DNA from 3 places in the Streptomyces sp. NPDC001927 genome. Region 1 is predicted to be linked to each of the others. Evidence: riboswitches for the same ligand, from Rfam matches in the RefSeq annotation. Region 1 holds a riboswitch; each other region holds the start of a gene.
The links. Region 1 has a riboswitch for cyclic di-AMP ahead of ACWCO8_RS25505 (transglycosylase family protein). Riboswitches for the same ligand answer to the same signal wherever they lie in the genome.
Positions count from the first base shown of each region.

Region 2: linked by a shared signal. The riboswitch ahead of ACWCO8_RS13755 (M23 family metallopeptidase) and the one ahead of ACWCO8_RS25505 (transglycosylase family protein) in region 1 are both predicted to bind cyclic di-AMP.
Region 3: linked by a shared signal. The riboswitch ahead of ACWCO8_RS04130 (M23 family metallopeptidase) and the one ahead of ACWCO8_RS25505 (transglycosylase family protein) in region 1 are both predicted to bind cyclic di-AMP.

Region 1 covers NZ_JBSFEN010000009.1:312,796-322,723, forward strand. Annotated here, with positions in the region: gene ACWCO8_RS25490 (globin domain-containing protein) at 1-167, opposite strand, end outside; gene ACWCO8_RS25495 (cytochrome P450 family protein) at 266-1,555, shown strand; gene ACWCO8_RS25500 (LysM peptidoglycan-binding domain-containing protein) at 1,670-2,686, shown strand; cyclic di-AMP (ydaO/yuaA leader) riboswitch at 2,952-3,128, shown strand; gene ACWCO8_RS25505 (transglycosylase family protein) at 3,132-3,821, shown strand; gene eno (phosphopyruvate hydratase) at 4,146-5,432, shown strand; gene ACWCO8_RS25515 (FtsB family cell division protein) at 5,531-5,995, shown strand; gene ACWCO8_RS25520 (DUF501 domain-containing protein) at 6,103-6,642, shown strand; gene ACWCO8_RS25525 (Ppx/GppA phosphatase family protein) at 6,639-7,553, shown strand; gene ACWCO8_RS25530 (NAD(P)/FAD-dependent oxidoreductase) at 7,923-9,311, shown strand; gene ACWCO8_RS25535 (class I SAM-dependent methyltransferase) at 9,518-9,928, shown strand, end outside.
Region 2 covers NZ_JBSFEN010000004.1:673,755-683,682, forward strand. Annotated here, with positions in the region: gene ACWCO8_RS13725 (ATP-binding protein) at 1-13, shown strand, start outside; gene sigJ (RNA polymerase sigma factor SigJ) at 30-908, opposite strand; gene ACWCO8_RS13735 (rhodanese-like domain-containing protein) at 1,243-1,722, shown strand; tRNA gene ACWCO8_RS13740 (tRNA-Met) at 1,785-1,858, shown strand; gene ACWCO8_RS13745 (MerR family transcriptional regulator) at 2,026-2,766, shown strand; gene ACWCO8_RS13750 (PP2C family protein-serine/threonine phosphatase) at 3,134-4,291, shown strand; cyclic di-AMP (ydaO/yuaA leader) riboswitch at 4,528-4,675, shown strand; gene ACWCO8_RS13755 (M23 family metallopeptidase) at 4,687-5,775, shown strand; gene ACWCO8_RS13760 (aldo/keto reductase) at 5,956-6,912, shown strand; gene ACWCO8_RS13765 (PrsW family intramembrane metalloprotease) at 6,925-8,241, opposite strand; gene trmB (tRNA (guanosine(46)-N7)-methyltransferase TrmB) at 8,364-9,155, opposite strand; gene lhgO (L-2-hydroxyglutarate oxidase) at 9,260-9,928, opposite strand, start outside.
Region 3 covers NZ_JBSFEN010000001.1:1,062,545-1,072,472, reverse strand. Annotated here, with positions in the region: gene ACWCO8_RS04145 (DNA gyrase/topoisomerase IV subunit A) at 1-2,436, opposite strand, end outside; gene ACWCO8_RS04140 (M16 family metallopeptidase) at 2,751-4,112, shown strand; gene ACWCO8_RS04135 (M16 family metallopeptidase) at 4,139-5,506, shown strand; cyclic di-AMP (ydaO/yuaA leader) riboswitch at 5,730-5,895, shown strand; gene ACWCO8_RS04130 (M23 family metallopeptidase) at 5,909-6,694, shown strand; gene ACWCO8_RS04125 (GntR family transcriptional regulator) at 6,873-7,565, shown strand; gene ACWCO8_RS04120 (HPr family phosphocarrier protein) at 7,832-8,113, opposite strand; gene ACWCO8_RS04115 (bifunctional acetate--CoA ligase family protein/GNAT family N-acetyltransferase) at 8,290-9,928, shown strand, end outside.

The DNA.
Region 1 (9,928 bases):
TGGGTGAGCGCGGCGAAGAGCCGGTCGCGCTGGGCCCGCAGGTCCTCGGGGAAGAGCTCACGGACGCCCGGGTTGTGCCAGAACAGATGGGAGTAGAAGAACGCGACGGCGTGCTCGGCCCGTCTCTCGACGACGGCGAACGTGCTTCTGAGCAACTGGGCATCCACGCGGGAGAATCTAGGCCACCTCCCTTCACAGGACGATCACATCTCGGTGACCGGGCGCCCGACAGCCCGTACGGTCAAGGCCCGGGTACCGTCTCAGGGTGAGCACGCCCCCCGCCGAGAACCCCGCCGAGAACCCCGCCGAGAACCCCGCCCAGAACCCCGCCCCCGAGCTCTTCACCTGGGAGTTCGCGACCGACCCGTACCCCGCCTACGCCTGGCTGCGCGAGCACGCGCCCGTGCACCGGGCCAAGCTGCCCAGCGGGGTCGAGGCCTGGCTGGTGACGCGGTACGCGGACGCCCGGCAAGCGCTTGCCGACCAGCGGCTCTCGAAGAACCCGGCGCACCACGACGAGCCCGCGCACGCCAAGGGGAAGACGGGGATCCCCGGCGAGCGCAAGGCCGAGCTGATGACACATCTGCTCAACATCGACCCGCCCGACCACACCCGGCTGCGCCGGCTCGTCTCCAAGGCGTTCACCCCGCGCCGGGTCGCCGAGTTCGCGCCCCGGGTGCAGGAGCTGACGGACCGGCTCATCGACAACTTCGCGGCGCGGGGCTCGGCCGACCTCATCCACGAGTTCGCCTTCCCGCTGCCCATCTACGCGATCTGCGACCTGCTCGGCGTGCCCGAGGAGGACCAGGACGACTTCCGGGACTGGGCCGGGATGATGATCCGGCACGGCGGAGGGCCGCGCGGCGGGGTGGCGCGCTCGGTCAAGAAGATGCGCGGCTATCTCGCGGAGCTGATCCACCGCAAGCGGCTCGACCCCGGCGACGACCTGATCTCGGGGCTCATCAAGGCCTCCGACCACGGCGAGCACCTCACCGAGAACGAGGCCGCCGCCATGGCCTTCATCCTTCTCTTCGCCGGCTTCGAGACGACCGTGAATCTGGTCGGCAATGGGGTGTATGCCCTGCTTCGTAACCCTGGGCAGCGTGAGCTGCTCCAGGCCTCGCTCGCCGCGGGGGAGCGGGAGCTCCTGGAAACCGGTGTCGAGGAGCTGCTGCGCTACGACGGTCCGGTGGAGCTCGCGACCTGGCGGTACGCCATGGAGCCGCTGACGATCGGCGGCCAGGAGATCCCGGCGGGCGACCCGGTCCTCGTCGTGCTCGCCGCCGCCGACCGCGACCCGGCGCGCTTCGACACGCCCGACACGCTCGATCTGTCCCGGCGCGACAACCAGCACCTCGGCTACGGGCACGGCATCCACTACTGCATCGGCGCGCCACTCGCCCGGCTCGAAGGGCAGATCGCCCTCGCGACACTCCTGACTCGCCTTCCAGACCTGCGACTTGGCGTCGATCCCGACGAATTGCGGTGGCGCGGCGGGCTCATCATGCGCGGCTTGCGCACCCTTCCGGTGGAGTTTGCCCCGGTTAGGAGCTGACGGTCCGTCAAGACTGTGACTTTTACGTGATCTCCGCTGCATCGACTTGTGACTAGCGTTCGAATGCCGCTACGTTCACCGTCACCTCAGCAGTCACGCGAAAGGCAGCTCCGCATGCGCTCCGGGAACGGACGACACCGCAGACCCCGCCAGGCCCCCGCCATCGTTGTCGCCGCAGGCGTGACGGGATCGGCCCTCGCGTTGCCTCTCTTGGCGGCAGGCTCCGCCTCCGCCGCGGACTCCGCCACCTGGGACCGGGTCGCCGAGTGCTCCTCGGGCGGCCAGTGGAGCGCCCACTTCGGCAACGGGCTCTACGGCGGACTGCAGTTCACCCAGGAGAGCTGGGAGCGCCACGGCGGACTGGCGTACGCGACGAGCGCGGACCTCGCCAGCCGAGCCCAGCAGATCGCGGTGGCCGAAAAGGCCCTTGCCGCGGGTGACACCCAGTGGGCCACCTGCGCGCCGATCGCCGGCCTCACCAACGACGGGGCCAAGCCCGACGTCGACCCCGGCCCGTCCGTCAAGCCGTCCGAGCCGACCGGCCCGCGCCCCGAGTCCAACCGCACCTCCGGCCTCCCGGACGGCTCCTCGAAGGGCCAGGGCCCCTCCACCCCCTCCACCGAGGGCTCCACGCCGTCCACGGCCACCCCTGAGACCTCCACCACGCCTGAGACCTCCACCACGCCGACGACGCCCGAGTCGTCGACCTCCCCGTCCGCGCCGGGCACCGGCAAGCACCGGGGCGACGCGGCACCGGAGGAGACGGGCAATACGGACAAGGGTCGCGAAACGGGGCGTCACGCCTCGCCGTCTGACACGCCGACAGCGGACGGCTCCACCGAGGAGCGTGCGAACCGGGGCAGTAAGGGCAGCGAGGGCGACACGGGCAAAACGCCCTCCCAGGGCATCACCGACACTATCGGCGCATACACCGTCAAGCCCGGCGACAACCTCACCGAGATCGCCCAGCGCAACGAACTCCCCGGCGGCTGGGGCGCCCTCTACGACGCCAACCGCTCGACCGTGGGCGCCGACCCGGACCTCATCCTCCCTGGCCAGAGCCTCGATCTGACGCTCGGGACCCCTGCGGACAAGACCGCGGACAAGACGGCGGAAACGGACGCGAAGTAGGGGCGGTTCGGGACTGAATGTCCGGTTCTGCGCAAGTGAGACATGGGTCTCTTCGCCTCAACTGGCGTGTCTCGTCCGCGAACTCCCCTTCCGTCACCTCTCACCTGCGTAAACACCTTTCATCCCGAGGCAAGTAGGGGCGTTTTGTCCCTCATGGACGTCTTTGAACTTCCCCCGGGTCTGTGTCTACGGTCGTGACCGCTCGCCACCGCGGGCCCCGTCGACCGAAACGCCGAATCCTGCCGTCGGCCGATGGGAACAGTCGTCGCGTCAAGCGCCGTAGGCAGGAGCGGGGGACCCAAGGTAAGTGCCGTCCCCGGCCGTTGAGACAGACGGCCGAAGGAACGGCTTGGGGTGAAGCCGCGCGCTAGGTCGCGCGGCCGGGCAACTCACATCGGCCCGAACCCGACAGCTCACCTCGTAGGCGTCGGTGAGGAGAATCTCCATGCTGTTTTCCGCCAAGGGCAAACACCGTCGTCCCTCCAAGGCCACCCGTGCCGTCGCTCTCGCCGGTGTCGCCGGCGTCGCCGTCGCCGCCCCTCTGATGGGCGCCGGCACCGCCTCGGCCGCCACCGTCTCCGAGTGGGACAAGGTCGCCCAGTGCGAGTCCGGCGGCAACTGGTCGATCAACACCGGCAACGGCTACTACGGCGGCCTGCAGTTCTCCAGCTCCACCTGGGCCGCCTTCGGTGGCACCGCGTACGCCGCGAGCGCCGACCAGGCCTCCAAGTCGCAGCAGATCGCCATCGCCGAGAAGGTCCTCGCCGGTCAGGGCAAGGGCGCCTGGCCGAGCTGTGGCGTGGGCCTCTCGGCCGCCTCCCCCGGTGCCGCTCCCGTCGAGGAGAGCGCGCCGAAGCCGGAGCGCAAGGCCGAGCAGCCGACGACCCGCAGCGAGCAGCGGACCGCCCCGAAGGCCGCGCCCAAGGCCGAGTCGAAGAAGACCGTCACCACCCCGACCGGCAAGAAGGTCAAGAAGGGCGACGGCGAGTACAAGGTCGTCTCCGGCGACACCCTGAGCACCATCGCCGCCGCCCACGACGTCAAGGGCGGCTGGGCGAAGCTCTTCGAGCTCAACAAGGACGTCGTCGAGGACGCCGACCTGATCTACCCGGGCCAGCAGCTTCACCTGAAGTGAGCCCGACGGCTCGTGTGAGTCCGGCGGCTCACGCGGGTCCTACGACCCTCCCGCGGTGACCACCCCGGTCCGGAGCGTTTCTTCCCCCGTGCGCTCCGGGCCGGGGTTCCGCGCTGTCCGGGGACTGTCGTAACGGCCCCATCGCGGTTACCGCCGAGTAGTTCTGGGGCCCTTTGGCCCGAGATGCATGCCCTTGGGTCCTTTTTCGTCCCAGGGGGCGGGCGCCCGGCTGGCTGGAGCCCTGGAGCCGGTTAGGCTCTTGTCGCAAGGCCAAAGCGACCCTGCACCGCAAGCGTCACATCTAGCGTCACATCCCAGAAGGAGATGCTCGTGCCGTCCATCGACGTCGTCGTAGCCCGGGAAATCCTGGACTCCCGAGGCAACCCCACGGTCGAGGTCGAGGTCGGCCTCGACGACGGCAGCACCGGCCGTGCTGCCGTTCCGTCCGGTGCCTCCACCGGTGCGTTCGAGGCCATTGAGCTCCGTGACGGAGACAAGAACCGCTACCAGGGCAAGGGCGTCGAGAAGGCCGTCCTCGCCGTGATCGAGCAGATCGGCCCGGAGCTCGTCGGCTACGACGCCACCGAGCAGCGCCTCATCGACCAGGCCATGTTCGACCTGGACGCCACGGACAACAAGGCCTCCCTCGGCGCCAACGCCATCCTCGGCGTCTCCCTCGCCGTCGCGCACGCCGCGTCCGAGGCCTCCGACCTCCCGCTCTTCCGCTACCTCGGCGGCCCGAACGCGCACCTGCTGCCCGTTCCGATGATGAACATCCTGAACGGCGGCTCGCACGCCGACTCCAACGTGGACATCCAGGAGTTCATGATCGCGCCGATCGGCGCGGAGTCCTTCTCCGAGGCCCTGCGCTGGGGCACGGAGGTCTACCACACCCTCAAGTCCGTCCTGAAGACCAAGGGCCTCTCCACCGGCCTCGGCGACGAGGGCGGCTTCGCCCCGAACCTGGACTCCAACCGTGAGGCGCTCGACCTCATCCTGGAGGCCATCAAGCAGGCCGGCTACGTCCCGGGCAAGGACATCGCGCTCGCGCTCGACGTCGCCGCGTCCGAGTTCTACAAGGACGGCTCGTACGCGTTCGAGGGCAAGACCCGCTCGGCCGCCGAGATGACCGAGTACTACGAGGAGCTCGTCGCCGCGTACCCGCTGGTCTCCATCGAGGACCCGCTGTTCGAGGACGACTGGGCCGGCTGGAAGGTCCTCACCGACAAGCTGGGCGCCAAGGTCCAGATCGTCGGCGACGACCTGTTCGTCACCAACCCGGAGCGCCTGGCCCGCGGCATCGAGGACGGCGCCGCCAACGCGCTGCTCGTCAAGGTCAACCAGATCGGTTCGCTGACCGAGACCCTGGACGCCGTCGAGCTGGCCCAGCGCAACGGCTTCAAGTGCATGATGTCCCACCGCTCCGGCGAGACCGAGGACGTCACCATCGCCGACCTCGCCGTCGCCACCAACTGCGGCCAGATCAAGACCGGCGCCCCGGCCCGCTCCGAGCGCGTCGCCAAGTACAACCAGCTCCTGCGCATCGAGGAGATCCTCGACGACGCGGCCGTCTACGCCGGCCGCAGCGCGTTCCCGCGCTTCAAGGGCTGATCCCGAAGGCCCCGGAGGGCCTCTCGGTTACGTACGTCCCCGCACCCGGTCCCGTACCGTGTGCGGGGACGTCCGTTCGTAATAGGGGAGGCGCGCACATGGCCCGGGACCGGTTCTCGACCGCGACCAGGATCCGGCTGCTCGGCGAGCAGACCGCCGCCCGCGTGTACCGCTCCCAGACCCGCCGCCAGGCCCGCCGCTCCCGGCTCACCGGCCGGGCGGCCTTCCTCGCCCTGGTCGTCTGCTCGCTGGTCGTCGCGCTCGCGTACCCGATGCGGCAGTACGTCTCCCAGCGCGGCGAGATCGCCGAGCAGGAGCGCCAGGCCGCCGAGGCCGCCGCGCGCGTGGAGGAGCTGCGGGACGAGAAGGCCCGGCTCCAGGACCCCGCGTACGTGCGCCGGCTCGCCCGCGAGCACCTGCACTACGTGATGCCCGGCGAGACCGGCTTCACCGTGAACGACCCCGAGGCCGAGCGCGCCCGCCGCACCGAGCAGGGCGAGGCCGAGCGCCCCTGGTACTCCGACCTCTGGGACGGCGTCGACCGCGCCGACGCGGGCCGCTGACCGAGCTCCGGCGTCGCGAGACCCGGCGGCGCGATCTCCCGCGACGCGAGATGATGGACCACCGACCGCACCCGACCGCCCCCGACGACGAGAAGACAAGACGCAGCATGGAAACGCCCCCTCCGCAGACCGCCCGCACCGAGCCGACCGAGGCGGACGTCGCCGCGTTCGAGGCCCAGCTCGGTCGCCCGCCCCGGGGGCTGCGCGCCATCGCGCACCGCTGCCCCTGCGGCAACCCGGACGTCGTCGAGACCGCGCCGCGGCTCCCGGACGGCACCCCGTTCCCCACCACGTACTACCTGACCTGCCCCCGCGCGGCCTCCGCGATCGGCACCCTCGAGGCCAACGGGGTCATGAAGGAGATGCAGGCCCGGCTCGGCACCGACCCGGAGCTCGCCGCCGCCTACCGGGCCGCGCACGAGGACTACATCGCCCGCCGTGACGCCATCGAGGTCCTGGAGGGCTTCCCGAGCGCCGGCGGCATGCCGGACCGGGTCAAGTGCCTGCACGTCCTCGTCGGCCACTCGCTGGTCGCGGGGCCCGGTGTGAACCCGTTCGGCGACGAGGCGCTCGCGATGCTGCCGGAGTGGTGGGCCAAGGGCCCGTGCGTCACCCCGTGCGCCGACGAGAAGGAGTCCGCCGAATGACCCGGGTCGCGGGCATCGACTGCGGTACGAACTCCATCCGCCTGCTCGTCGCCGACCTCGACCCCGAGACCGGTGAGCTGATCGAGCTGGACCGGCGGATGACCATCGTCCGCCTCGGCCAGGGCGTCGACAAGACCGGCCGGCTCGCCCCCGAGGCCCTGGAGCGGACCTTCGCGGCCTGCCGCGACTACGCGGCCGTCATCAAGGAACTGGGCGCCGAGCGGCTGCGGTTCGTGGCCACCTCCGCCTCCCGCGACGCCGAGAACCGCGCCGAGTTCGTGAGCGGCGTCCTGGACATCCTGGGCGTCGAGCCCGAGGTGATCACCGGCGACCAGGAGGCCGAGTTCTCCTTCACCGGCGCCACCGGCGAGCTGCACGGCACGGAGAAGTACCTCGTCGTGGACATCGGCGGCGGCTCCACCGAGTTCGTCGTCGGCAACAGCCACGTCGAGGCCGCCCGCTCCGTCGACATCGGCTGCGTCCGCCTCACCGAGCGCCATGTCCGCAGCGACCCGCCGGCCGCCGACGAGGTCGCCGCGATCCGCGCCGACATCCGGGCCGCCCTGGACCTCGCCGAGGAGACCGTGCCGATCCGCGAGGCCGGGACGCTGGTCGGGCTCGCGGGCTCGGTCACCACGGTCGCCGCGATCGCGCTCGGGCTCCAGGAGTACGACTCCGAGAAGATCCACCACTCCCGCATCCCGTACGAGAAGGTCGCCGAGATCGTCGACACGCTGCTCGCGTCCACCCACGACGAGCGCGCCGCGATCCCCGTGATGCACCCCGGACGCGTCGACGTCATCGTCGCCGGGGCGCTCGTCCTGCGGGAGATCATGGAGCGGACCGGGGCCCGCGAGGTCGTCGTCAGCGAGCACGACATCCTCGACGGAATCGCACTCTCGGTGGCATAACGGACACGCCCCGACGCCGTCCGCGACAGGGCGTCGGGAAAGTTCGTGAAGTTCTTCACAAGGAAAAGGGCCCTGACGGGGGTCGAGGAGGGCCAACTGGGCCTCCAACACCCCTGTCGGGGCTCTTTCGTAGGTCGAGGGCCGTGTTCGCTCGTTGTTTCCATCGTGTGAACGCACCCCGTGGTTCGGGGTTACCGGACCCTCTCCGGGCCAGTTCAGTAGGGGTGAACAACGTTCACCCCCGCACTGTGGTTCCTTTGCACGACCATGACCTGGGTCACGTGGGCGGCGGAGTGTAGCAGAGGTGGTCCACAACCTTGTGAAGGGGCGCACGAGCGACCCCCCTGGGAGGGGTGGATACTCGGATGCATGAGCACCACGGAGCGTCCCAGGATCCTCGTAGTAGGCGGTGGGTACGTAGGCCTGTACGCAGCACGACGCATCCTCAAGAAGATGCGTTATGCGGAAGCGACCGTCACGGTCGTCGACCCGCGCTCGTACATGACGTACCAGCCCTTCCTCCCCGAAGCCGCCGCAGGCAGCATCTCCCCGCGCCACGTCGTCGTCCCGCTGCGACGCGTCGTGCGCGGAGCCGAGGTGCTCACCGGTCGCGTCACCACCATCGACCAGGACCGCAAGGTCGCCACGATCGCGCCGCTCGTCGGCGAGGCGTACGACCTGCCGTTCGACTACCTGGTCGTCGCGATGGGCGCGGTCTCCCGCACCTTCCCGATCCCCGGCCTCGCCGAGCAGGGCATCGGCATGAAGGGCGTGGAGGAGGCCATCGGCCTCCGCAACCACGTCCTGGAGCAGCTGGACAAGGCGGACTCGACGACCAACGAGGAGGTCCGCCGCAAGGCGCTGACCTTCGTCTTCGTGGGCGGCGGCTTCGCCGGCGCGGAGACCATCGGCGAGGTCGAGGACATGGCCCGCGACGCGGCGAAGTACTACACCAACGTGAAGCGCGAGGACATGCGCTTCATCCTGGTCGACGCCGCCGACAAGATCCTTCCCGAGGTCGGCCCGGAGCTGGGCCGCTGGGGCAAGGAGCACCTCGAGGGCCGTGGCATCGAGATCTACCTCTCGACCTCCATGGACTCCTGCGTCGACGGTCACGTCGTGCTGAAGAACGGCCTCGAGGTCGACTCCAACACGATCGTGTGGACCGCGGGCGTCAAGCCCAACCCGGCGCTCGCCCGCTTCGGCCTCCCGCTCGGCCCCCGCGGCCACGTGGACGCCCAGCCGACCCTCCAGGTCACCGGCACCGACTACATCTGGGCCGCCGGCGACAACGCCCAGGTCCCGGACCTGGCCGCGATCAAGGCCGGCGTCCCGGCCGAGCGCGCCTGGTGCCCGCCGAACGCCCAGCACGCGCTGCGTCAGGCGAAGGTCCTCGGCGACAACGTGGTGTCCGGCATGCGGGGCTTCCCGCAGAAGGACTACTCGCACGCCAACAAGGGTGCTGTGGCGGGTCTCGGCCTCCACAAGGGCGTCGCGATGATCGTCATGGGCAAGATGAAGATCAAGCTCAAGGGCCGGCTCGCCTGGTACATGCACCGTGGCTACCACGGCATGGCCGTCCCGACCTGGAACCGCAAGATCCGCGTCTTCGCCGACTGGACCCTCGCGATGTTCCTGAAGCGTGAGGTCGTCTCCCTCGGTGCGATGGAGACCCCGCGCGAGGAGTTCTACGAGGCCGCCAAGCCCGCCCCGGCCCCGGCCGCCGCCGCGAGCCAGGAGAAGGCCAAGGCCTCCTAGTTCCACCTGTTCCACCCGCTTGTCCCGTAAGGGCCGTCCGCCATCCGTGGTGCGGACGGCCCTTCGGCATGTCCGAGGCGCCGTCCGAGTCTTCCGCCCGGGTGTTTTGCCGAGTCGTTGCGCGCCTACGGGACGAAAAACGCCTACGGAGGGTGTTTACGTGGTGACGAGCATTTCTGGGGCACGACATCACGGAGGTGTGCACCATGGCCGACGCCGCTTTGCGGCTGACCACTCTCGCGGAGGACCTGCTGGGGGCCCCGCTCCCGGTGCGGCTGCGAGCCTGGGACGGCACCGAAGCCGGGCCCGCGGACGGCCCCGTCCTGATCGTCCGGCACCGCCGGGCCCTGCGCCGGCTGCTGTGGAAGCCCGGCGAACTCGGCCTGGCCCGGGCGTGGGTGGCCGGTGAGATCGACGTCGAGGGCGACCTCTACACCGTTCTCGACCGGCTCGCGGGCGTCTTCTGGGACCGCGGCGAGGAGACCAGGAGCGCCCTGGAGTCCGTACGCGACCCGAAGCTGCGCGCCGCGGCCGCCGCGCTGGTCAAGCTGGCCGGGCCCTACCCGCCGCCCGCGCCGCCCGCCGAGGAGGTGCGCCGGCGCACCGGCTCCCGGCAC
Region 2 (9,928 bases), on a different contig from region 1:
TCTCGGAGGCTGAGCCGGGCAGACGGATCTCAGATGCCAAGCGCCTCCAGCCGCTCCGGGTCCGCGATGATGTCGATCTGCGTGATGTGGTCGCCGACGATCGTGAAGGCCATGAGCCCGAACGCCCGCCCGTCCACGTACGAGACGACGCCCGGCGCGCCGTTGACCAGCACCTCCCGGTACTCGCGGCGGAAGCGCGCGAAGGTGAGCGCCTGGTTGACGACCGCCTCGGCACCGCGCACCAGCTTCGAGAGCCCCGCGAGCGCCTTGCCGCCGTCCGCGCGCAGCAGCACGTCCGGGTCAAGGACCGCGAGCAGGCCCTCGAAGTCGCCGCCCTGCGAGGCCGCCATGAACGCGTCGACCACCTCGCGCTGGCGCGTGATGTCCGGCGCCGGGCCGGGCGCCGCGCCCTGGACCCGACGGCGCGCCCGGCTGGCGAGCTGGCGCGTCGCGGCCGGGGTGCGGTCCACGATCGGGGCTATCTCGTCGAAGGACACCGCGAACATGTCGTGCAGGACGAAGGCGAGCCGCTCGGCCGGGCCCAGCGTGTCCAGGACCACGAGCAGCGCCAGGCCGACGGAGTCGGTGAGCAGCGCCTCCTCCTCGGGGTCGATCGCGCCGCCGTCCGCGCCGCGCACGAGCGGATCGGGCACGTAGTACTCCAGCGGGTCCTCGCGGCGCGAGGCGCGCGAGCGCAGCATGTCCAGGCAGACCCGGCCGACGACGGTGGTGAGCCAGCCGCTGAGGTTCCGTACGTCGCTGATGTCGGAGCGGCTGAGCTTGAACCACGCCTCCTGGACGGCGTCCTCGGCCTCGCTCAGCGAGCCGAGCATCCGGTAGGCGACCGCCTTGAGGTGGGTGCGGTCGGCATCGAAGCGCGCGGCCAGGAGGTCTTTGTCGTCGTCCATCGGTGCGTCTCCCTCGTTCGTCCGTACTGGTTGGAATCGCCGCGTGCCCTCTATATGTATGACGGTCGGCGTCCCCGTGATGTGACAGCTCGCGACCCTGAAGAAGCCCTGAAGAGACCCCGACGAGACCCCGAAGAGGACCTGAGGAAGCCCCGAAGAGACCTCGACAAGCCCCCGAAGAGGACCTGAGGGAGCCCCAAAGCGGCCCCGAAACATCCGCTGCGTGAGATCCCCTGTCGTCCCCCGCCCCACGCCCGGATTTCCCCGGCGGAGCGGTCGGACCGCCGGGATTTGCCACTTCAGCGCCGTGATCTTCGACCGTAGATTTTCATGCATGACGACAACCGCGCAGGTCAACGCCGTACTTCGTACCCCGCCCGCCTCTCCCCAGGCCGCGGCCGCGTACTTCTCCGCCAGCCTCGCCTTCCACGCCGACGTCTCCGACGTCGCGAGCGCCGTCGCCGCCGGCGGCGACCTCGGCTTCGTGGTCCTCGACTCCCGCTCGACCGCGTCCTGGGACCAGGGCCACGTCCCCGGCGCGATCCACCTGCCGACCGCGCTCATCGCCGAGCAGGCCGAGCAGCTGCTCGACAAGTCCGTCCCCGTGGTCACGTACTGCTGGGGCCCCGGCTGCAACGGCGCCACCCGCGCCGCGCTCGCCCTCGCCCAGCTGGGATACCAGGTGAAGGAGATGCTCGGCGGCTTCGAGTACTGGGTCCGGGAGGGCTTCCCGTACGAGACGTGGGAAGGCCCCGAGAAGAAGGACGCGGACCCACTCACCGCCCCGGTCGACGCCGAGGACTGCGGCTGCTGAGAGGGCGGCCGGGAAACGGATTAGGGGATCGGCTCACCATGCCGTAAGGTCATATTCACCGACGCGGGGTGGAGCAGCTCGGTAGCTCGCTGGGCTCATAACCCAGAGGTCGCAGGTTCAAATCCTGTCCCCGCTACTCAGTAGCAACGAAGGCCCGGATCCAGTCACTGGATCCGGGCCTTCGTCGTGTCCGACTCGCTTCCCGCTTCCCGCTTCCCGCTTCCCGCTTCCGCCGTCCGCCCTCCGCCTCCGCCTTCTGTCCGACTTGACCTTTACGTAACGTCAAGATTTAGCGTTCTCGGTATGGAGTGGTCGATCCAAGAGATCGCCAAGAAGGCGGGCACCACCAGCCGCACCCTCCGGCACTACGGAGAGCTCGGGCTGCTGGAACCCAGCCGGATCGGCGCCAACGGTTACCGGTACTACGACCAGGCGGCGCTCGTGCGGCTGCAGCGCGTGCTGCTCCTGCGCGAGCTGGGGCTCTCGCTGCCCGCCATCGCCGAGGTCCTCGAAGGCGAGCGGGACACGTCCGCCGCGCTGCGTACCCATCTCCTCCTGCTGGAACAGGAGCGGGAGCGGATCGGTCGGCAGATCGCGGCCGTGCGGACCACTCTCCACAAGACCGAGAAAGGGGAAGAGCTCATGGCCGAGGAAGTGTTCGACGGCTTCGATCACACGCGGTACGAGGAGGAGGTCAGCCGGCGCTGGGGCCGTGACGCGTACGAGAAGGGCGACCGCTGGTGGCGCTCGCTCAGCGCCGAGGAGAAGCAGGAGTTCATGGACCGGCAGGCCGGGATCGCCCGCGATTTCGGCGCGGCGGCGCGGCGTGGCCTGGCGGCCGACAGCGACGAGGTCCAGGCGATCGCGCGGCGCCACGTCGAGTGGCTGTCGATCACGACGACTCCGACGAAGGAGTACGTGACCGGCCTCGGCCAGATGTACGTGGACGACCCGCGCTTCACCGTCAACTACGACCAGCACGGCGAGGGCACCGCCGTTCTCGTACGGGACGCGATGAAGGTCTACGCGGAGCGGAATCTGTAGCGCCTGCTGTGCGGTCCGTGACCTCGCGTCCCCCACATGGCCGAGCGGGGGTCGCAGAGCGGCGCGGCTCCCGCCACCCTGGGGAGGGCGCGGTACCGTCCGTCGCCGCGCCGTGTACGGACCGGGCAGGAGAGCACAGGTGGGGCAGGGCCAGGGGCAGGGGCAGGAACGAGGGCCGGACCGGGGGCAGGGGCGGGCTGAACGGCAGGTGAACGGGCAGCGCGATCAGGGACCGGGGAACGGGCGGGCGAACGGCGCGGCGAACGGCGGGGCGAACGGACGGGCTCGGGGACGGGGGCACGGAAGGGCTCGGGGACGGGCGAACGGACGGACTCAAGGGCAGGCGTCCGGCCGGGCGAACGGACCGATGTACGGCTCGCGCAACGGCCTCTCCCCGCGCGCCCCGCGCCGGCGGGCCGAGCGGGCCCGGCGCTTCATCCGGGCCCTGCCGCCGCTGGTGATCCTCGGCGGGATCGTCTTCGACCTGGCCACCCCCGCCGCGTACACCGCCTCCCCGATGTTCTCCGCCGCGCCGCTCATCGCCGCCCCGTTCTTCTCCATGCTGACGACGCTGCTCACCGGCATCGCCGCCGTCCTCGCCGGCATCGGCCTGCACGTCTACAACGGCACCGCCGACGACATCCCCGCCCTCACCGAGACGCTGACCGTCGTCACCGTCTCCGCCCTCGCCCTGCTGATCAACCGGGTCGTGCGGCGCAGCGGCGAGCGGCTCGCCTCGGCGCGGGTGATCGCGGAGACCGCGCAGAAGGCCGTGCTGCCGACGCCCGCCGAGCGGATCGGCGGGCTCCAGGTCGCGGCCCGGTACGAGGCCGCGCAGGCGGACGCGTTCATCGGCGGGGACCTGTTCGCCGTCCAGGACACGCCGTTCGGGGTACGGCTCGTGGTCGGGGACGTGCGCGGCAAGGGGCTCGACGCGGTCGAGGCGGTCGCTGTCGTGATCGGCGCCTTCCGGGAGGCGGCCGAGCAGGAGGCCTCGCTGGAGGGGGTCGCCCAGCGCCTCGAACGAGCGCTGGCCCGCGAGGGCACCCGCCGCTCCGGGCTCGACGCCTTCGAGGGGTTCACCACGGCCGTCCTGGCGGAGATCCCGCGCGGGGGCGGGCGGGTACGGGTCGTGAACCGGGGCCACCCCGAGCCTCTCTTGCTGTACGCGGACGGGGGCCTGACCCACCTGGAGCCGACCGAGCCCGCGCTGCCGCTCGGCATGGGCGAGCTGGCCGCCTGGCCGGACCGGGCCGACGAGGCCCCGTACCCGCCGGGCGCCACGCTGCTCCTCTACACCGACGGGCTCTCCGAGGCGCGCGACGCCTCCGGGGCCTTCTACGAACCGGCCGAGCGGCTCGCCGGGCGGATCTTCCCGGGGCCGGAGGAGATGCTCGACGCGCTCGTCGACGACGTCCGCCGGTACACGGGCGGGGGCTCCACCGACGACATGGCGCTGCTCGCCGTGAGCCGGCCGGGAGCGGGGCAGCCGGAGCGGCGCCGGACGATGCCCGTCGTGCCGTGAAGCACGTCGTTCCGCATGTGGTGACCTTGTGTAGTGGAGGCGTACCGCTCCGATAACAATTGACGAACCATCAGTTCTGGGGTGGCGGTAAGACTCCGTACTGAAGCGGGATCAAATCGGGCTGTACCAGCTCAATCTCGTGAATGATCAACCGGAACGGCTTGGAATCCGGCCCTCGTGTCTATTAACGTTCGATAACGCAGCGCGGTCGTCCCAGCCGTCGCAAGAGACGGCACCGTGCGCGTGCGCCGAATCCTGAAAGGGAACCGGGGAACCACTACTTGGGGTGAATCGGGCACCTCCGCATCCGTGCGGAACCGCCCGTAGGAGACCTTCCTGCTCCGAACCCGTCAGCTAACCCGGTAGGCGAGAAGGAAGGAAAGGAGCACGCCTCCGTGGCGTCCAACAGCCCTGCCCCCGACGGTCTTTCCGATGGGTTCAACGCGTTCGGCGCCCGTGGCGCCGCCGGGACGGACGACAACGCGACGACGCTGGGGGAGTGGAACCCGACCGAGGACTCCCTGCGCCAGCAGGCCCGTTCGGGCGGCCGCCACCGCGTCGTGAAGCAGCGCTCCGGCTTCGCCCGCTCCTCCACCGTCCTCGGCGTCGGTGTCATCGCGGCCGTCGGCGCGGGCGGCATGGCGACCGCCAAGGAGAAGCCCCCGGTCTCGATATCGCTGCCCGACCTCAACCTGCCGGACGCCTCCGAGCTGCCCGGTGTCGGCGAGTTCATCTCCGACGGCGGTTCGGACTCCGGTACGACCAACCCGCAGCCGCTCACGGCCACTCTCGCCCTGCCGGCCGACGGCGTCGAGAAGGCCGGAAGCGGCCAGTCCGCCTCCGCCTCGACCGCCGATGCCGGTGAGGCGCTGCGCGCCCGCATCCTGCAGCAGGCCGAGCAGCAGCAGGCCTCCGCCGACGCCGCCGAGAAGGCCGCTGCGGAGAAGGCCGCCGCCGAGAAGGCCGCCCTCGAGGCCGCCGCCAAGGCGGACCAGGCCGAGAAGGAAGCGGCCGCGGCGAAGAAGAAGGCCGAGGAGGAGGCTGCGGCGAAGGCCGAGGCGGAGCGCCTCGCGAAGCTCGCCGCGAGCTACTCGCTGCCGACTTCCTCGTACACGATCACCTCCACGTACGGCCAGTCCGGCTCCATGTGGTCCTCCGGCCAGCACACGGGCCTCGACTTCGCGGCGCCGACCGGCACGCCGGTCAAGGCCGTGCACGGCGGCACCATCAAGTCGGCCGGCTGGTCCGGCTCGTACGGCTACCGGATCGTCCTCGAACTCGAGGACGGTACGGAGATCTGGTACGCGCACCTGTCCTCGATGACCGCGAGCGTCGGCCAGACCGTGGGCACCGGCGACACGATCGGGCGCGTGGGCGCGACCGGCAACGTGACCGGCCCGCACCTCCACCTGGAGGTCCACACCGCGGGCGGCTCGGGCATCGACCCGGCGGCCTGGCTGGGCAACAAGGGCCTCTCGGTCTAAGGGCTTCCCGGTCCAAGGGCCTCGCGGCCCGACGGCCTCGCGGTCCAAGGACCCGGCGGCCCAACGGCCTCGCGGTCCGAGGACCTCCCGAGCCCTCACGACTCCGGCAGCCCTGGCGTAACCCCCCCCACGTCAGGGCTGCCGGAATACCCGTACCCGGTGCGGTCGTTGTACCGTCCCATGACCTCACTGCGCCCACTGGGCACTTCCGAACTGAACGTCTTCCCCCTCGCGCTCGGCGGCAACGTCTTCGGCTGGTCCTCCAGCGAGGAGCAGTCCTTCGCGGTCCTCGACGCCTACACCGCCGCCGGCGGCAACTTCGTCGACACCGCGGACATGTACTCCGCCTGGGCCGAGGGCAATCAGGGCGGCGAGTCCGAGACGGTCATCGGCAAGTGGCTGGCCTCGCGCGGCAATCGCTCCGAGGTCGTCATCGCCACGAAGGTCGGCGCGCACCCCCGGTACAAGGGCCTCGCCGCGACCACGATCAAGGGCGCGGTGGAGGAGTCGCTCCGCCGGCTCGGGACCGACTACATCGACCTGTACTACTCGCACTTCGACGACCCGACCGTCCCGGTCGAGGAGATCGTCACCGCCCTCGACCAGCTGGTGAAGGAGGGCAAGGTGCGGGCCGTCGCCGCCTCCAACATCGCGCCCGACCGGCTCCAGGCCTCCCTCGACTTCGCCGAGACCGAGGGCCTCGCCCGTTACGTCGCCCTGCAGCCGCACTACAACCTGCTCTCGCGCGACACGTACGAGGGCGAACTCCTGGCCACCACCGAGCGCGCCGGGCTCGCCGCCGTCCCGTACTTCGCGCTGGCGTCCGGCTTCCTCACGGGCAAGTACCGCGCCGGGAAGACCGTCGAGAGCGTCCGCGCCGAGGGCGCCGCCGAGCACGCGAAGACCGAGCGGGGCCGGCGGATCCTCGCCGCGCTCGACACCGTGGCCGAGGCGCACGGCGCGGAGGTCGCCACCGTCGCCCTGGCCTGGCTCGCCTCCCGCCCGACCGTCGTCGCCCCGATCGCCTCGGCCCGCACGGTCGAACAGCTCCCGGCCCTGGTGGCGGTGGCCGACCTCCGCCTGACCGATGCGGAGCTCACGCTCCTGACGGAGGCCTCGGAGCCGGACGCCGTCTGAGGACCGGAGCCCCTAGCTCTGGTACGGGTTGTAGCCGCCGTAGTCGAGGTACTGCGGCGGCGCCCACACCCGGCCCGTCGCCCGCGCCGCGTACGTGAGCGCGGGCGAGGCGACCGGCTTGCGCTGCCAGAGGTGGTGGAGCAGCTCCTGCTCGCGCGCCGTGAAGTCGGGGACCTGCGCGCCCCGCTGGGCGCGGTGGCGCAGGAAGGCGAGGGTCGTCGCGAACGCCTCGTACTCGCCGACGGCCGTGGCGGCGGCCGCGCCGTACGTACGGCGGGCGAAGTCGCGGGCGACCGAGCGGGCGCGCATCGAGGAGAGCGCGAGCGGCTCGGCCGGTGAGAGCCAGCCGGCCGCCGCGTACGCCGGGAGCTGCCCGGATATCGTGCGCAGCTCGCGCTGCCTGCTCCATATCGCGAGCCAGGTCAGCAGGCCGAAGGCGGGCACCATGAACATGCCGTAGACGAGGATGAAGCCCAGCGGCCCGAGGATCGTCGCGGAGCCGTTCCACAGCGCGTGCATGAGCATGGCGAGGAGCAGTCCGGCGAGCGGCAGCAGGATCCGGCGGGTCCGCAGGAACTTCCGCCGGGAGGTGGCCAGGGCGGCGAAGGCGAAGCCGAGGCCGGTGAAGACCGTGAAGAGCGGATGCGCGAACGGCGACATCACGATCCGTACGAAGAAGGTGCCCGCGGTCATCGAGCCGAGGCCGCCGGAGCCGAGGTCCTGGTCCTCTCCGAAGGCGTTGCCGAGATAGAGGATGTTCTCGGTGAAGGCGAAGCCGGTGGCGGTGAAGCCCGCGACGACGACTCCGTCGACGAGGCCGGTGAAGTGCCGTCGGCGGAAGAGGAAGATCAGCAGGATCGCGGCGGCCTTGGCGCTCTCCTCCACGACCGGGGCGACGACCGTGGCGCCCCAGGACTCGGCGGAGGCGGGGTCGGCGGTGGCGGTCGCGATCCAGCGGACCGCGAAGGAGTTGGCGAGGATCGCGACGAGCGTCGCGGCGCACGCGCCCCATGCGAAGGCGAAGATCAGGTTCTTCCACGGGCCCGGCTCGACCCGGTCGAGCCAGCGGAAGGCGGCCATCAACAGCGGTACGGGCAGGACCGCGAGGCCGAGGCCGACGAGGAAGCCTTCGGTGCCGGTCTGTTCCCGGACGATCGCGAGGATCACGAGCGCGCAGAGCGCGAGCACGGTGATCACGGCGACGGCCCGGACCACCTTGCTGCGCCAGAAGGCGCGACGAGGCCTGTAGCGCCACTGGGCGCGGTCCGGAACGGCCGTGAAGGCCGGCTCCTCGGTGTCCCGGGTGGGGACGGGAACATGGTTCGACACGTGATCGACCCTAACGAGGAGGACTGACACCTGCGACGGAGTTCTCCGACAACTGCCGCTTCCTGTGGAAAACCAGAGCTGTTTCCTCTGGAAGGCAGAGCTGCTTCCTCTGGAAAGCCGAGCTACTTCCGGTGGAAAAGCAGGTCGTGCACCACATGCCCCTTGTCGAGGCCCTGGCCCTCGAAGCGGGTGAGGGGGCGGAAGTCGGGGCGGGGCGCGTAGCCGCCGTCGGGCTGGGTGTTCTCGAAGTCGGGGTGGGCGGAGAGGACTTCGAGCATCTGCTCGGCGTACTCCTCCCAGTCCGTGGCGCAGTGCAGCACGGCGCCGGGCTTCATCCGGGTCGCGAGCAGCGTGAGGAACTCGGGCTGGATCAGCCGCCGCTTGTGGTGGCGCTTCTTCGGCCAGGGGTCCGGGAAGTAGACCCGGCAGCCGTCGAGGGCGTCGGCGGCGAGCATCTCGCGGAGCAGGATGATCGCGTCGCCGTTGGCGACCCGTACGTTCTCCAGGCCGCCCCGGTCGGCGAGACCGAGGAGGTTGCCCTGGCCGGGGGTGTGGACGTCCACGGCGAGGATGCCGGTGCCGGGGTCGGCGGCGGCCATCTGGGCCGTGGCCTCGCCCATGCCGAAGCCGATCTCCAGGACCACGGGCAGGCCGCCGAACATCTCGTTCAGGTCGAGGACCCGCTTGCCGTCGATGTCGAGACCCCAGTCGGGCCAGCGCTTGAGCATCGCCTCCGCCTGCCCCGTGGTGACGCGGCTGCGGCGCGGCTGGAAGCTGCGGATCCGCCGCTCGTGGTGCGAACCGGCGGGATCGGGCAGCGGCCCTTCCCCGGGGGCGAACCTCTGGCTGCCCCGCTGGAAGACGGGCTCCGGGCGGGGCTGGGGGTGGGCGGCGGTTTCACGGGACTCAGACACAATGCGCCAATTCTACGATCCCGAATACGCTCCCTGTGGGGTGTGGCCGACTGGGGGTGCGGCCGACCAGCCGACCAGGTGCAGCCGGTTCCAGGTGGCACGGGCTACAGCAGGGCCAAGGCCCTGCGGGCCACCTCGCGGCCGATCGGCAGCGACGCCGTCGCCGCCGGCGACGGTGCGTTCAGGACGTGGACCGTCCTGTGCGCCTCGCGGATCAGGAAGTCGTCCACCAGCGTCCCGTCGCGGAGCACCGCCTGCGCCCGCACCCCGGCCGGAGCCCGGCGCAGATCCGTTTCTTCCACGGACGGCAGCAGCCTGCGCACCGCCTTCGTGAAGGCCCGCTTCGACAGGGAGCGGCGCAGCTCACCTGCTCCGTACCGCCAGTGCTCCCGGGCGATCTGCCACGACCCGGGCCACGCCAGCGTCCCCGCCAGGTCTCCGGGGCGGACGACCGACCAGTCGTACCCCTCCCTGGCCAGGGCCGGCACCGCGTTCGGCCCGACGTGGACGCCGCCGTCGACGCCCCGCGTCAGATGGACGCCGAGGAAGGGGAAGGCCGGGTCCGGGACCGGGTAGACCAGGCCGCGGATCAGCGAGGGGTCGGCCAGCTCGTAGTACTCGCCGCGGAAGGGCACGATCCGCATTTCCGGATCGTCGCCCGCGAGCCGCGCGACCCGGTCGCACTGGAGCCCCGCGCAGTTCACGAGAACCCGCCCGCGCACCACCGTCCCGGCCGCGGTGCGGACGGCGACGCCCCAGGGCCGCCGGTCGAC
Region 3 (9,928 bases), on a different contig from region 1:
CGAGACCGGCTTGGGCAGCGGGGTGCCCGAGCCGTCGCGGCGCGGGTCTACCTCGGGCAGGTCCACCGGCGTGCCGTTCTCCTGTGCGGCGTACGCCGGGGTGGCGCCCGCCCAGGCCAGGATGAGCACGTCCTCGCCCTTCAGGAACCGCTGGCAGCGCACACCACCGGTCGCACGGCCCTTGCGGGGGTACTGGTCGAACGGCGTCAGCTTCGCCGACGTGGCGGCGCCGTCGTCCAGCGTGCCCGTGGAGCCGGCGACCGTGAAGACCACCGCGTCCGCCGCCGGGTCCACCGCGGTGAACGAGAGCACCTCGGCGCCGTCCGCCAGCTTGATGCCCGCCATGCCGCCCGCCGGCCGGCCCTGGGGTCGTACCTGCGAGGCCTGGTAGCGCAGCAGTTGGGCGTCGGAGGTGATGAAGACCAGGTCCTCCTCGCCCGTCCGCAGCTCGGTCGCGCCGACGATCCGGTCACCCTCCTTGAGGGTGATGACCTCCAGCTCGTCCTTGTTCGACGGATAGTCCGGGACCACGCGCTTGACCACGCCCTGCAGCGTGCCGAGCGCCAGACCCGGCGAGGACTCGTCGAGCGTGGTCAGACAGACCACCGTCTCGTCGTCCTCCAGGGTCAGGAACTCCGCCAGGGGCGCCCCGCCCGCCAGGTTCGGCGCGGCGGCCGTGTCCGGCAGCTGGGGCAGGTCGATCACGGCGAGCCGCAGCAGCCGACCGGTGGAAGTCACCGCGCCGACGTCGCCGCGCTGCGTCGCCGGGACCGCCGAGACGATCACGTCGTGCTTCGCACGCTTGCCGTCCTCGGCGGGGGCCGGGATCTCCGCCGTGGCCGTACGCGCCAGCAGCCCCGTCGAGGACAGCAGCACCCGGCAGGGGTCGTCCGCGACCTCGAGGGACACGGCGGCGACCGAAGCGCCCGCCGACTCCAGCAGGACCGTCCGACGGTCGGTGCCGAACTTCTTGGCCACCGCCGCCAGTTCCGCCGAGACCAGCTTGCGCAGCTCGCTGTCGGACTCCAGGATCCCGGTCAGCTCGTCGATCTCGCCGTTGAGCCGGTCGCGCTCGGTCTCCAGCTCGATCCGGTCGAACTTGGTGAGCCGGCGCAGCGGGGTGTCCAGGATGTACTGCGTCTGGACCTCGCTCAGCGAGAAGCGCTCGATCAGCCGCTCCTTCGCCTGCGCCGAGTTCTCGCTGGAGCGGATGAGGCGGATGACCTCGTCGATGTCGAGCAGCGCGACGAGCAGGCCCTCGACCAGGTGCAGCCGGTCGCGCTTCTTCGTACGGCGGAACTCGGAGCGTCGGCGCACCACGTCGAAGCGGTGGTCGAGATAGACCTCGAGGAGCTCCTTGAGGCCGAGCGTGAGCGGCTGGCCGTCGACCAGCGCCACGTTGTTGATGCCGAAGGACTCCTCCATCGGCGTCAGCTTGTAGAGCTGCTCAAGGACCGCCTCCGGCACGAAGCCGTTCTTGACCTCGATGACCAGGCGCAGGCCGTGGCTGCGGTCGGTGAGGTCCTTGACGTCGGCGATGCCCTGGAGCTTCTTGGAGCCGACCAGGTCCTTGATCTTGGAGATGACCTTCTCCGGGCCGACCGTGAAGGGCAGCTCGGTGACGACGATGCCCTTGCGCCGGGCCGTCACGTTCTCCACCGTCGCGGTGGCGCGGATCTTGAATGTGCCGCGGCCGTTCTCGTACGCGTCCTTGATGCCGGAGAGGCCGACGATCCGGCCGCCGGTGGGCAGGTCGGGGCCCGGCACGAAGCGCATGAGCGCCTCGAGGTCCGCGTTCGGGTGGCGGATCAGGTGCCGGGCGGCCGCGATGACCTCGCCCAGGTTGTGCGGGGGCATGTTCGTCGCCATGCCGACCGCGATGCCCGAGGCGCCGTTGACCAGCAGGTTCGGATACGCGGCCGGCAGCGCGACCGGCTCCTGCTCCTGGCCGTCGTAGTTCGGCGTGAAGTCGACGGTGTCCTCGTCGATGGACTCCGTCATCATCAGCGCGGCGGCAGCCATCTTCGACTCGGTGTACCGCATGGCGGCCGGCGGGTCGTCGTTGCCGAGCGAGCCGAAGTTGCCGTGGCCGTCGACCAGCGGGAGGCGCATGGAGAAGGGCTGGGCCATGCGCACCATCGCGTCGTAGATCGACGCGTCGCCGTGCGGGTGCAGCTTGCCCATGACCTCGCCGACGACGCGGGCGCACTTCACATAGCCGCGGTCGGGGCGGAGCCCCATCTCGTTCATCTGGTACACGATGCGGCGCTGCACCGGCTTCATGCCGTCGCGGGCGTCCGGCAGCGCGCGGGAGTAGATCACCGAGTACGCGTACTCGAGGAAGGAGCCCTGCATCTCGTCGACGACGTCGATGTCGAGGATCCTCTCCTCGAACGCGTCGTCCGGCGGCGGTGTCTTCGTGCTGCGGCGGGCCATCGCGGCTGCGGCTCCTTCACCAACAAGGTTGATCTGACGCGGACCATTGTGGACCGTCCCACCGACAACGCCGACCGCGACCCGGGCGTGAGCGGCGGTCGGGCCTTAGCGGAGCGGTCCGAGCACGGTCCGCGAGCGGTTCGTGAGCCGTCCGCGACCGGGCCGTGAGCGTCCGCCAACGGGCCGTGAATCGTTTCCGCGACGCCCACGCGACCCGGAAGAGGGACGCAGGGAAGCTGTGGGAACTTCGCGAGGGGTCAGTGCGCTTGCATAGGGTGGCAGGACTTTTCCATATCGCGATCGAAGGGACGTACATGCCCATGGGTCACACGGCCACGGCAGAGGCCGGCTCAGGCGGCCTGACAGCGACCGAGCACCGGCTGGCCAACGGCCTGCGGGTGGTGCTCTCCGAGGACCACCTGACCCCGGTCGCCGCGGTGTGCCTCTGGTACGACGTCGGCTCCCGCCACGAGGTCGCCGGCCGCACCGGCCTCGCCCACCTCTTCGAGCACCTGATGTTCCAGGGCTCGAAGCAGGTCCAAGGCAACGGCCACTTCGAGCTGGTGCAGGGCGCGGGTGGCTCGCTCAACGGCACGACGAGCTTCGAGCGCACCAACTACTTCGAGACCATGCCGACGCACCAGCTGGAGCTCGCGCTCTGGCTGGAGGCGGACCGCATGGGCTCCCTGCTCGCCGCCCTGGACGACGAGTCCATGGAGAACCAGCGGGACGTCGTCAAGAACGAGCGCCGCCAGCGGTACGACAACGTGCCCTACGGCACGGCCTTCGAGAAGCTGACCGCCCTCGCGTACCCCGACGGCCACCCGTACCACCACACGCCGATCGGCTCCATGGCCGACCTGGACGCGGCGACGCTGGAGGACGCGCGGGCCTTCTTCCGTACGTACTACGCGCCGAACAACGCGGTCCTCTCGGTCGTCGGCGACATCGACCCGGTGCAGACGCTGGCCTGGATCGAGAAGTACTTCGGCTCCATCCCGTCCCACGACGGCAAGCTGCCCCCGCGCGACGGCACCCTCCCCGACACCATCGGGGAGCAGCTGCGCGAGGTCGTCGAGGAGGAGGTACCGGCCCGCGCGCTGATGGCCGCCTACCGCCTCCCGCACGACGGCACGCGCGCGTGCGACGCCGCCGACCTCGCCCTGACCGTGCTCGGCGGAGGCGAGTCGTCCCGGCTCCACAACCGCCTTGTGCGCCGCGACCGTACGGCCGTGGCGGCCGGCTTCGGCCTGCTGCGCCTGGCCGGCGCGCCCTCGCTGGGCTGGCTGGACGTCAAGACCTCCGGTGGCGTCGAGGTGCCCGAGATCGAGACGGCCGTCGACGAGGAGCTGGCCCGGTTCGCCGCCGAGGGCCCGACGCCCGAGGAGATGGAGCGCGCCCAGGCCCAGTTGGAGCGCGAGTGGCTGGACCGGCTCGGCACGGTCGCCGGCCGCGCCGACGAACTGTGCCGCTTCGCGGTCCTGTTCGGCGACCCGCAGCTGGCCCTGACCGCCGTCAACCGGGTCCTGGACGTCACCGCCGACGAGGTGCGGGAGGTCGCCGCGGCCCGGCTGCGCCCGGACAACCGCGCGGTGCTGGTCTACGAGCCGATCGGTACCGAACAGAGCGACGCCGAGCAGGGCGACAGCGACGAGGAAGAGGGAGCGGACCAGTGACCGACGCTGCCGCGTCTTTGACGAGCATGACGTTCCACCCGCAGCCCGAGCCGGGCGCGGCCAGGCCCTGGGCCTTTCCCGCCCCGGACCGCGGAGCGCTGGACAACGGCCTGACGGTGCTGCGCTGTCACCGCCCCGGCCAGCAGGTCGTGGCCGTCGAGATCTTCTTCGACGCCCCGCTGGAGGCCGAGCCCGCCGGTCTCGACGGTGTCGCCACGATCATGGCCCGTGCCCTCACCGAGGGCACCGACCAGCACACCGCCGAGGAGTTCGCCGCCGAGCTGGAGCGCTGCGGCGCCACGCTCGACGCGCACGCGGACCACCCGGGCGTACGGGTCTCCCTGGAAGTTCCCGTCTCCCGGCTGCCCAAGGCGCTCGGGCTGGTCTCCGAGGCCCTGATCGCGCCGGCGTTCCTCGAGACCGAGGTCGAGCGCCTGGTGAACAACCGGCTCGACGAGATCCCGCACGAGACGGCCAACCCGGCCCGCCGGGCGGCCAAGCAGCTCTCCAAGGAGCTCTTCCCGGCCGAGTCCCGCATGTCCCGGCCGCGTCAGGGCACCGAGGAGACGGTGGCGGCCATCGACGCCTCCGCCGTCCGTGGCTTCTTCCAGACCCACCTGCGGCCGTCCACGGCGACCGCCGTGGTCGTCGGCGACCTGACCGACGTGGACCTGGACAAGGTCCTCGCCGAGTCGCTCGGTGCCTGGACGGGCAACAGCGCGGAGCCCCGGCCCATGCCGCCGATCACGGCCGACGACACCGGCCGTGTGGTCATCGTCGACCGGCCGGGCGCCGTCCAGACCCAGCTGCTGATCGGCCGCGTGGGCGCCGACCGGCACGACCGCGTCTGGGCCGCCCAGGTCCTCGGCACGTACTGCCTCGGCGGCACGCTCACCTCCCGCCTGGACCGCGTCCTGCGCGAGGAGAAGGGCTACACCTACGGTGTCCGGGCCTTCGGCCAGGTCCTGCGCTCCGACGGCGAGGGCCACGGCGCCTCGATGCTCGCCATCAGCGGTTCCGTGGACACCCCCAACACCGGCCCGGCACTTGACGACCTGTGGAAGGTGCTGCGCACTCTCGCCGCCGAGGGTCTGACGGACGCCGAGCGCGACGTGGCCGTGCAGAACCTGGTGGGCGTGGCGCCGCTCAAGTACGAGACCGCGGCCTCCGTCGCGGCGACCCTCTCCGACCAGGTCGAGCAGCACCTCCCGGACGACTTCCAGGCGCAGTTGTACGCGCGCCTGGCCGAGACCGGCACGGTCGAGGCGACGGCGGCCGTCGTCAACGCCTTCCCGGTGGACCGGCTCGTGACGGTGCTCGTGGGTGACGCGGCCGAGATCGAGGAGCCGGTCCGGGCCCTCGGCATCGGCGAAGTCACCGTCGTCACCGGCTGATCGAGCGGCATCGAGCGGCGCACCGCCGCCGAAGCGGAGCGAACGGAGGACCCCGACGTCACGTTACGTCGGGGTCCTCCGCTATGTCCGGATTGGTGGCAAGGGTGGCCGTATGCCCTGTGGCATGTCTTACAAACTGGCGTGTCTGTTTGGTGATTGAAAGACGATCCGCTTAGCGTCGGTCCGGCTGTTCGCCAGTTGCACCCGCCGCGCCCGCGGCATCGGACAGTCATCGCCGAGTCCCCGTCAGGCGCGAGCCTGGGGAGCCGGGGACCCACACGAAGTCCCTGGGGTGAATCGGACGCCTTCGCATCCGTGCGGAGGGGCCCGTAGGAGACCTTCCTGCTCCGAACCCGTCAGCTAACCCGGTAGGCGAGAAGGAAGGAAAGGATCAGCCACTACATGGCGTTCACCCGTGCCACCGGGAAGCATCGTGGTCCGAGCCGTCTGGCGCGCCGCAGCGCCGGCGTCGCCGGCATCGCGTCCCTCGCCACCGCCGGCGTCATCGGCACCCTGGCCTCCCCGGCGCTCGCCGCCGACACGGACGCCCCCTCCCTCGAGGACACCGGCCTGACCCAGGTCGTCGTGGCCGACAACGCCCTCGCCGACAAGATCGACGCCCAGGCCGCCGCGCAGGAGCGCGAGGCCGCCGAGGCGGAGGCCAAGCGTGTCGCCGAGGCCCGCGCCAAGGCGGAGGCCAAGCGCAAGGCGGAGGCCCGTGCCAAGGAGGTCCGCGCGGCCAAGGAGCGCGCCGCCCGTGAGGCCGAGCGCAAGCGCCTGAACTCCTTCCAGCTGCCCGTGGCCGGCTCGTACGTCTCCACCGGCTACAAGACCGGCGGCTCCCTCTGGTCCTCCGGCAGCCACTCCGGCGTCGACTTCCACGCCGCCTCCGGCACCAAGGTCGTCTCCGTCGGCTCCGGCACCGTCGTCGAGGCCGGCTGGGGCGGCGCGTACGGCAACAACATCGTCATCCGGATGAACGACGGCACGTACACCCAGTACGGGCACCTCTCGGCCATCAGTGTCTCCGTCGGCCAGTCCGTCACCCCGGGCCAGCAGATAGGCATCTCGGGCTCGACCGGCAACTCGACCGGCCCGCACCTCCACTTCGAGGCCCGCACCACCGCCGAGTACGGCTCCGACATCAACCCGGTCGCGTACCTTCGCGCCCGCGGCGTGAACGTCTGACCCGACCGGCCGTCGAGGTCCCGCACCGCACGTCAGAAAAGCCCCGGCTCGTACTGAGCCGGGGCTTTTCGCTGACCAAAAGATATCCATGGTTACCGAGGACCCGTCGGAAATACCGCCCCGCTGCAATAGAGTCACCGGACAACCGGTTTCGCGCGTATTAAGGCGGAGGTCGATCATGCGCATTCCCGCGCACTCGGTGTGCACGGCGATCCGGGACGACATCGTCACCGGCGTCTTCGAGCGCGGCAGCCGGCTGACCGAGGAGCAGCTGGCCCGCCGGTACGGAGTCTCCCGCGTCCCGGTCCGCGAGGCGCTGCGCACCCTGGAGGCCGAGGGCTTCGTGATCACCCGCCGGCATGCCGGCGCCCAGGTGGCCGAGCCGACCGAGCAGGAGGCGGCCGACCTCCTGGACATGCGCTCGCTCCTCGAACCGCTCGGCGCGGCCCGGGCCGCGCAACGCCGCACCGAGGCGCACCTCAAGGTGCTGCGCGGCCTGGTCAGACTGGGGCAGGAGCGGGCCAGGCGGGGCCAGGGGGACGATCTGCGCTCGCTCGGCGGCTGGTTCCACGAGACCCTGGCGCAGGCCTCGGGCAGCCCGGCGCTCACCGCCCTGCTCACCCAGCTGCGGCACAAGATCGCCTGGATGTACGCGGTCGAGGCCCCCGCCCAGCCGGTCGAGGCCTGGGCGGAGCACGGGGCGATCGTGGACGCGGTGGCGCGCGGCGACGCCGAACGAGCCCGCGCCCTGACCGCGCTGCACGCCGAGCGCTCCCTGCTGCTGCACCGGCTGAAGCGCCCCGAGCGTCCGCCGCGCGGGCGTGTGAGGACTTCGCAACATGTCGTCAACACCGCGAGCGGCCGGAATTAACGAGCGGGCCGTATACAAAGAGAGCTCGCCCTGGCGGTGGGAATTCGACGGGCTTTCTTCGGGCTGCCCGGATCCCCGGAATTCACTACGGAATGTTTCGGGAGACGTTTCAGGAGGCTTTTCGCGGGACGGTTCGGGAGGCGTTTCGCGGTACGGGAAAACGAGACGTTTCGGGGTGCCGGAAAAGAAGAAGCCGCACCCGCCGTCATTCGGCGTGTGCGGCTTCCCGCGCATTCGGCCCCGACGTCCGTCCGGCCGGAAATCCGTCAGACGGTCTCGGGGAGCTCCTCGAGTCCCTCGGCAACCAGCTTCGCCAGACGGTCGAGCGCGACCTCGGCGCCCTCGGCGTCCGAAGCGAGCACGATCTCCTCGCCGCCCTGCGCGCCCAGACCGAGCACCGCGAGCATCGACGCGGCGTTCACCGGGTTGCCATCAGCCTTGGCGATCGTCACGGGGACGCCGGAGGCCGTGGCGGCACGGACGAAGATGGAGGCGGGGCGGGCGTGCAGGCCCTCGGCCCAACCGACGTTGACGCGGCGCTCAGCCATGGTGTTGCCCTTCAAGTCTCAAGCGGGTTGTCTAGACCAGTCTCTCACGGGTTGCGGGGTGCTCGTCGCCGACCTTCGACCCCCACCGGGGGGCCGTTCGGTCCTCCTTACCTTGCATGGTGCACACCCGCCGCGCGACCGGTGCCCGTGTCGTACCCCGGCCGTACGCTTGCCCCATGCAGAGCGCGTCGGAACGGCCGGAGCAAGCGGAACACGAGTACCCCGACCACTGGGAAGCGGACGTCGTCCTCCGTGACGGCGGCACCGCGCGCATCAGGCCCATCACCGCCGACGACGCCGACCGGCTGGTCAGCTTCTACGAGCAGGTCTCCGACGAGTCGAAGTACTACCGCTTCTTCGCTCCCTACCCCCGTCTCTCCGCGAAGGACGTGCACCGCTTCACCCACCACGACTTCGTGGACCGGGTGGGCCTCGCGGCGACCGTCGGCGGCGAGTTCATCGCCACCGTGCGGTACGACCGGATCGACGACCGCGGCCTGCCCGCCTCCTCGCCCGCCGACGAGGCCGAGGTCGCCTTCCTCGTCCAGGACGCCCACCAGGGACGCGGCGTGGCCTCCGCGCTGCTCGAACACATCGCGGCGGTGGCGCGCGAGCGGGACATCCGGCGGTTCGCGGCGGAGGTGCTGCCCGCCAACACCAAGATGATCAAGGTCTTCACGGACGCCGGATACACCCAGAAGCGCAGCTTCGAGGACGGTTCCGTACGGCTCCACCTCGACCTGGAGCCCACCGACCGCTCCCTCGCCGTGCAGCGCGCCCGGGAACAGCGGGCGGAGGCCCGCTCGGTGCAGCGGCTCCTCACGCCCGCCTCGGTCGCCGTCGTCGGAGCCGGCCGGACCCCCGGCGGGGTCGGCCGGACGGTCCTGCGCAACCTCCTGGACGGCGGCTTCACCGGACGGACGTACGCGGTGAACCGCGCGCTGACCGAGGAGACCGGCACCCTCGAAGGCGTACCGGCCTTCCGCTCCGTCGGGGACATCGGCGAACCGGTGGACCTCGCGATCGTGGCCGTCCCCGCCGAGCGCGTGCCGGAAGCGGTCGCCGACTGCGGCGAGCACGGCGTGCGGGGCCTCGTCGTGCTCTCGGCGGGATACGCGGAGACCGGGTCGGGGGAGGGCCGGGACCGGCAGCGGGAACTGGTGCGGCAGGCCCGCTCGTACGGCATGCGGATCATCGGGCCCAACGCGTTCGGGATCATCAACACCTCGGCCGACGTCCGGCTGAACGCCTCGCTGGCACCCCAGCTGCCCGCCACCGGGCGGATCGGGCTCTTCACCCAGTCCGGCGCGATCGGGATCGCGCTCCTCGCCGGGCTCCACCGGCACGGAGCCGGGATCTCCTCCTTCATCTCCGCGGGCAACCGGGCGGACGTCTCCGGCAACGACTTCCTCCAGTACTGGTACGACGACCCGGAGACGGACGTCGTCCTGCTGTACCTGGAGTCCATCGGGAACCCGCGGAAGTTCACCCGGCTGGCCCGGCGCACGGCCGCGGTGAAGCCGGTGGTCGTGGTCAGGGGCGCGCGGCACAGCGGCAGCGCGCCGCCGGGACACCGGGTGCCGGTCACCCGTATCCCGTACGCCACCGTCTCCGAGCTGCTCCGGCAGGCCGGGGTCATCCGCGTCGACACGGTCACCGAGCTCGTCGACGCGGGGCTCCTCCTCGCGGGCCAGCCGCTCCCGGCCGGGCCGCGCGTCGCCATCCTCGGCAACTCCGAGTCGCTCGGCCTGCTCGCGTACGACGCCTGCCTGACGGAGGGGCTCCGCCCGCTGCGCCCGCTCGACCTGACGACGG